Regions from separate parts of the Ensifer sp. ENS03 genome, predicted to be linked through region 2. Evidence: riboswitches for the same ligand, from Rfam matches in the RefSeq annotation. Region 2 holds a riboswitch; the other holds the start of a gene.

Region 1 (3,376 bases), on a different contig from region 2:
CAGGCGGTCTACGACCGCTGCAGCTGCTCGCGCGAGAAGCTTCAGTCGGTGTTGTCCAACCTGAGCACGGACGACCTCGAAAGCACCATCGACGATGGCGAAGTCAAGGTGACCTGCGAGTTCTGCTCGACGACCTATCGCTTCGAAGCAAGCGAGGTGCGCCCGCAGTAGCGGGCGCCTCCGGCCGACTGGCCGCGATTTAGAGCGACGCTAGTCCGAAGGACGCGCTGTTCCGGATTGGCTTCAGTTCAGGGTGCGCACGAGCCCGGGTGAATCGAGCGAGAAGGCGGGGATGGCAACGTTGAAGGTCTCTCCGCCTTCCGATTCCATGCTGTAGTGGCCGAACATGACGCCTGAGGGCGTATCCAGAGGGCATCCGGACGAATACTCATAGGTATCGCCGGGATTGAGCAGCGGCTGCTCGCCGATGACGCCCGGACCGCTGACCTCGTCGACTTGCCCGTTCTCATCGGTAATGTGCCAGTAGCGCGTCATCAACCGCACCGACGCGTCCGAGTGGTTTGAGATGACGATGCGATAGCCCCAGACATAGCGGCCATCATCGGGATCCGACTGCTCTTCGAGATAGTACGGCTCCACCGTAACTTCTATGTCGCGGGTCAAAGCGCGATACATGGGCATCACCTTGCTTCAGGTCTTTCAGGGTATTCTACAGCAAGATGGTTTCGTCAAGAATAACGGCAAGATTGTGCGATCCCATGATGGGACGGATGGCCGTGCTGACGCGATCGAGCGGGTGAAACGTGCCTGGCGCCTTGGCGCCCCGCCGCCGGAAACCATCTCGTGACGGCCGGCAAGGGGCGTCGGCCGCCGTTGATCACGGCGGCCGTGTCTTCGTAAAAATCAGGCCTTCACGGCCTTCAGCGCGCGGGCGAAATCTTCCACCACATCGTCGCTGTCCTCGATGCCGGCCGAGAAGCGCACGGTTCCGGCGGAAATGCCGAGCTCTTCGCGGGCCTCGTCGGTCAGGTTCTTGTGCGTGGTCGTTCCCGGATGGGTGATCAGGCTCTTGCTGTCGCCGAGGTTGTTGGAGATGCGCACGATCTCCAGCGCATTCTGCAGCGCGAAGGCTGCATCCTTGCCGCCCTTCAGTTCGAAGGCGACGAGCGTCGATCCGCCGGTCATCTGCTTGGCGATGATGTCGGCCTGCGGATGATCCTTGCGGCCAGGATAGATGACCTTGGCGACCTGCGGCTGTTCTGCCAGGAAGTCGGCCACGCGGCGGGCCGTTTCCGTCTGCTGACGCACGCGTAGCGGCAGCGTCTCGATACCTTTCAGCAGCGTCCAGGCGTTGAACGGCGACATCGCCGGGCCGGTGTGGCGGAAGTAGTCGTGCAGGTGCTCGTTGATCCATTCCTTGTCGGAAAGCACGACACCGCCGAGGCAACGGCCCTGGCCGTCGATATGCTTGGTGGCGGAATAGACGACGATATGGGCGCCGAGTTCCAGCGGCTTCTGGAAGAGCGGCGTCGCAAAGACGTTATCGACGACGACCTTGGCGCCGATCTGGTTGGCGAGCTTGGCAACGCCGGCAATGTCGATGACTTCGAGCGTCGGGTTGGTCGGGCTTTCGAGGAAGAAGACCTTGGTGTTCTTCTGGATCGCCTTTTCCCAGTTGGCGAGGTCGCGTCCGTCGACCAGCGTGCACTCGATACCGTATTTCGGCGCCAGCGTCTCGACCACCCAGCGGCAGGAGCCGAAGAGGGCGCGGGCGGCGACGATGTGGTCGCCGGCCTTCAGCTGGCAGAGAATGGCGGCGGTGACGGCAGCCATGCCCGATGCCGTGGCGCGCGCATCCTCGGCGCCTTCCAGCATGCACATGCGCTTTTCAAACATGTCGTTGGTCGGGCTACCGTAGCGGGCGTAGATGAAGCCTTCGGTCTCGCCCTTGAAACGAGCTTCCGCAGCTTCCGACGTCTCGTAGACAAAGCCCTGGGTAAGGAAGATCGCCTCGGAGGTCTCTCCGTGCTGGGAACGGGTGGTCCCGCCATGGACCAGTTGCGTTGCGGGGCGCCAGTTTTTGCTCATGTGACGGTCACTTTCAAAAACAAAAAAACCGGCCGCGTGAAGGGCCGGTTTGACACCCGGCCTTTTTAGCTACTTGTTTAACGTGGCTGCAAGCCGACCGGCCAAATCACCACGGGATAAAGCTTCAATACTGCCAGGGTACGCTTGCGTCAATTCCCGGAGTTTGGTTTTGTCTCGCAACTGAAAAGAGGACTGCAATGGGCCGCGACACTGGGATTTTGGCCGATCGCGCGATCGCCGCGCTGTTAGAATCGGGACGCCTCAAAAGCGAGAAGCCGCTGGATGTCGATCAGATCCAGCCGGCAAGCCTCGACCTGCGCCTAGGCTCGAAGGCTTTCCGCGTCCGCGCAAGCTTCATGCCAGGCCCGTCTCACCTCGTTGCCGACAAGCTCGACCGGCTGAAGCTGCACGTCGTCGATCTGACCGATGGCGCGGTGCTGGAAACGGGCTGCGTCTACATCGTGCCGCTGATGGAAAGCCTGGAACTGCCTGAGGGCATGTCGGCCTCGGCCAACCCGAAAAGCTCGACCGGTCGCCTCGACATCTTCACCCGCGTCATCACTGATCGCGCCCAGGAATTCGACAAGATCCCGGCCGGCTACAGCGGTCCGCTCTATCTCGAAATCAGCCCGCGCACCTTCCCGATCGTCGTGCGCCGCGGCTCGCGCCTGTCGCAGATCCGCTTCCGCATGGGCCAGTCTATCCTGTCGGAGCAGGAACTGCAGGCGCTGCACGAGAGCGACGTGCTGGTGGCGAGCGACAAGCCGAACGTCAGCGGCGGCGGCATCGCGCTGTCGATCGATCTGAAGGGCACCGGGCCGGAAGGCCTGATCGGCTATCGCGGCAAGCATCACACCGCCGTCATCGACGTCGACAAGAAAGCGCAGCACGCGATCTTCGATTTCTGGGAGCCACTCTACAGCCGTGGCCGCGACGAACTGATCCTCGATCCGGATGAGTTCTACATTCTCGTCTCGCGCGAGGCGGTGCATGTTCCACCGCTTTATGCGGCCGAGATGACGCCGTTCGATCCGCTGGTCGGCGAGTTTCGCGTGCATTATGCCGGCTTCTTCGATCCGGGTTTCGGCCATGCCTCGGCCGGCGGCACGGGCAGCCGAGCCGTGCTCGAAGTGCGCAGCCACGAGGTGCCGTTCATCCTCGAACACGGCCAGATCGTCGGCCGCCTGATCTACGAACACATGCTGGAACGGCCGGATGGTCTCTATGGCCTCGGCGTCGGCTCCAACTACCAGGCGCAGGGCCTGAAGCTCTCGAAGCATTTCCGCGCCGAGTAGGGGATTTTGCAGCGCCCCTTACGCGATCCCGC
Region 2 (3,376 bases):
AATTTCAAGGCACCGCCGACTATATCGCCGACAGGGACCTGATGATCGCCGTCAACGCCGCGATCCGGCTGGAGCGGCCGCTGCTGGTCAAGGGCGAGCCCGGCACCGGCAAGACCGAGCTTGCCCGCCAGATCGCCGCCGCCCTTGGCCTCGAACTCATCGAATGGAGCGTCAAGTCGACGACCAAGGCACAGCAAGGCCTCTATGAATATGACGCCGTGTCGCGGCTGCGCGACAGCCAGCTCGGCGACGAGCGTGTCAACGAGGTCCGGAACTATATCCGCAAGGGCAAGCTCTGGCAGGCCTTCGAGGCCGATCGCCGCGTGGTGCTTCTGATCGACGAGATAGACAAGGCCGACATCGAGTTTCCGAACGACCTGTTGCAGGAGCTCGACCGCATGGAATTCCATGTCTACGAGACCGGCGAGATGATCGGCGCGCGTCACCGGCCGATCGTCATCATCACCTCCAACAACGAGAAGGAGCTGCCGGACGCGTTTCTGCGCCGCTGCTTCTTCCACTATATCCGCTTCCCCGATGCAGACACGCTCGCCCGCATCGTCGAGGTGCATTATCCCGGCATCCGCAAGACGCTGCTTTCGGCGGCGCTCGCCGCCTTCTACGACATCCGCCAGGTGCCGGGCCTGAAGAAGAAGCCCTCCACGTCAGAGGCGCTCGACTGGATCCGCCTGCTCGTCGCCGACGAGGTCGATCCGGCCGACCTCAGGGCCGATGCCAAGACCATGCTGCCGAAGCTGCATGGTGCGCTCCTGAAGAACGAACAAGACGTGCACCTCTTCGAGCGCCTCGCCTTCATGGCCCGCCGCGACGGATGAGGCCGGACGCGCACAAGGTCCTGATCTACGCCACCTGGCAGGACCGCCTGCTGGTCTTCGACGAGCCGGATTTCCCAGACATCGAGCTGCAGGTGCCCGGCGGTACGATGGAACCAGGCGAAAGCCCGGAGACATCGGCTCAGCGGGAATTCATCGAGGAAACCGGGCTGACGCCGCCGGAAGCACTCACCCATCTCGTCACGCAGGACTACCACTACCCGAAGGACGGCAGGACGATCTGTCATCGGCGGCACTACTTCCACATCGCCCTTGCCGGCGAGCAACGGCAGACCTGGATACATCAGGAAATGACGCCCTTTGGCGGCGGTGACCCGATCCGCTTTCGTTTCTTTTGGCTCGGTATCGATCAGGCTGACCGCCGGCTGGGTTATGGCATGCGGGATGCTCTACGCCTGCTGCAGACCAGCCACTCTCCCTGACCCTCTCCCCGCAGGCGGGGAGAGGGGACGAGGACGACGGCTGCCCCCAAGCCGAGACGTGCCGACAGCGAACCCGGCTACCAAGATGGGCCGAACGGCCGCTGAGCTTAACTCGTGGAACGATCGGGTGCGGCAAGGCCACTTCTCCCCGCCAGCGGGGAGAAGTCGCAGCAGCGGGATGAGGGGCAGCCGCCCCCAACGCGAATCGTTTTTCTTGACCCCCGCGGCCCACTCGCGCTATCAAATTCTCCGTGGTGATTTGGCCGGCCGGCTTGCAGCCACGTTAAACAAGTCGCTAAAGGGCCGAGGAAAGTTGGATTTCCGAGGACCGGTCGCGATCAATCGCCGCCGGTTTTTTTGTATTGATCGAGTGGAAGCCCATGCCCATCAAGATTCCCGATACGCTGCCCGCCTTCGAAACCCTCGCGCATGAGGGCGTGCGGGTGATGACCGAGACCGTGGCGATCCGTCAGGATATCCGCCCGCTCCAGATCGGGCTCCTGAACCTCATGCCGAACAAGATCAAGACAGAGATCCAGATGGCGCGCCTGATCGGCGCTTCGCCGCTGCAGGTGGAACTGTCGCTGGTGCGCATCGGCGCGCACCGCGCCAAGAACACCTCGGAAGATCACCTGCTCTCCTTCTACGAGACCTGGGAAGAAGTGCAGGGCCGCAAGTTCGACGGTTTCATCATCACCGGCGCCCCGGTCGAGACGCTCGAATACGAAGACGTCACCTATTGGGACGAGCTGAAGCGCATCCTCGACTGGACCGAGACCAACGTGCATTCGACGCTCAACGTCTGCTGGGGCGCGATGGCGGCAATCTATCACTTCCACGACGTGCCGAAGTATCCGCTGAAGGAAAAAGCCTTCGGCGTCTATCGTCACCAGAACCTCAACCGCTCCTCCGTCTATCTCAACGGCTTCTCCGACGATTTCGCCGTCCCCGTTTCGCGCTGGACCGAAGTGCGCCGCGCCGACATCGACAAGGTGCCGAGCCTCGAAATCCTGATGGAATCGAAGGAGATGGGCGTCTGCCTCGTGCACGAGAAAAAGGGCAACCGGCTCTACATGTTCAACCACGTGGAGTATGATTCGACCTCGCTGTCGGACGAATACTTCCGCGACGTGGATGCGGGCGTGCCGATCAAGATGCCGCACGACTACTTCCCGCACAACGATTCGACCCTGCCGCCGCAGAACCGCTGGCGCAGCCATGCACATCTCTTCTTCGGCAACTGGATCAACGAGATGTACCAGACGACGCCCTACGATCTCGCGGAGATCGGCACCGGGAAAAGCTGAGGTCAGATGTTCATTCCCTTCTTCCTCGAACTCAAGGCAGCGAAGGTCCCGGTCACGCTCCGGGAATTCCTGTCCTTGATCGAGGGGATGGAGGCGGGCATCGCCACCTTCGACGTCGAAGCCTTCTACTATCTGGCGCGCACGGCACTGGTGAAGGACGAACGCCATATCGACCGCTTCGACCGGGTGTTCCAGCACTGCTTTTCGGGTCTCGAAGCAGTCAACCCGATGGAAGCGAGCGAAGAGGCCACCATCCCCGAGGATTGGCTGCGCAAGCTCGCAGAGAAGCATCTGAGCGAGGAAGAAAAACGCCTGATCGAGGCACTCGGCGGCTTCGACAAGCTGATGGAGACCTTGCGCCAGCGGCTGCAGGAGCAAAAGGGCCGCCATCAGGGCGGCTCAAAATGGATCGGTACCGCCGGCACCTCGCCCTTCGGCGCCTATGGCTACAATCCCGAGGGTGTGCGGATCGGCCAGGACCAGTCGCGCCACCGCCGCGCCGTCAAGGTTTGGGACCGGCGCGAGTTCAAGGATTATGACGACACGATCGAGCTCGGCACGCGCAACATCAAAGTGGCCCTGAAGCGGCTCCGGCGCTGGGTGCGCCAGGGTGCCGCCGACGAACTCGACCTCTCCGGCACGATCCGCGCCACCGCCGAACACGGCTATCTCGACGTGGTGACGAGGCCGGAACGCCGCAATGCGGTGAAGCTTCTGATGTTCTTCGATATCGGCGGATCGATGGACGATCATATCCGCATCGTCGAGGAGTTGTTTTCAGCGGCTCGCAACG

Evidence for each region. A riboswitch is a leader RNA that binds a small molecule or an ion and turns the genes downstream of it on or off. The one in region 2 is predicted to bind S-adenosylmethionine.
Region 1: another riboswitch for S-adenosylmethionine. It lies ahead of IB263_RS02330 (O-succinylhomoserine sulfhydrylase); the one in region 2 lies ahead of metA (homoserine O-succinyltransferase).

The regions. Positions count from the first base shown of each region.
Region 1 is NZ_JACVAV010000001.1:463,496-466,871, forward strand. Features, by position in the region: gene IB263_RS02315 (Hsp33 family molecular chaperone) at 1-171, shown strand, start outside; gene apaG (Co2+/Mg2+ efflux protein ApaG) at 244-636, opposite strand; gene IB263_RS02325 (hypothetical protein) at 635-808, shown strand; gene IB263_RS02330 (O-succinylhomoserine sulfhydrylase) at 865-2,049, opposite strand; SAM riboswitch at 2,094-2,172, opposite strand; gene IB263_RS02335 (2'-deoxycytidine 5'-triphosphate deaminase) at 2,247-3,344, shown strand.
Region 2 is NZ_JACVAV010000004.1:264,222-267,597, reverse strand. Features, by position in the region: gene IB263_RS17615 (MoxR family ATPase) at 1-836, shown strand, start outside; gene IB263_RS17610 (NUDIX domain-containing protein) at 833-1,276, shown strand; SAM riboswitch at 1,518-1,595, shown strand; gene metA (homoserine O-succinyltransferase) at 1,657-2,583, shown strand; gene IB263_RS17600 (VWA domain-containing protein) at 2,590-3,376, shown strand, end outside.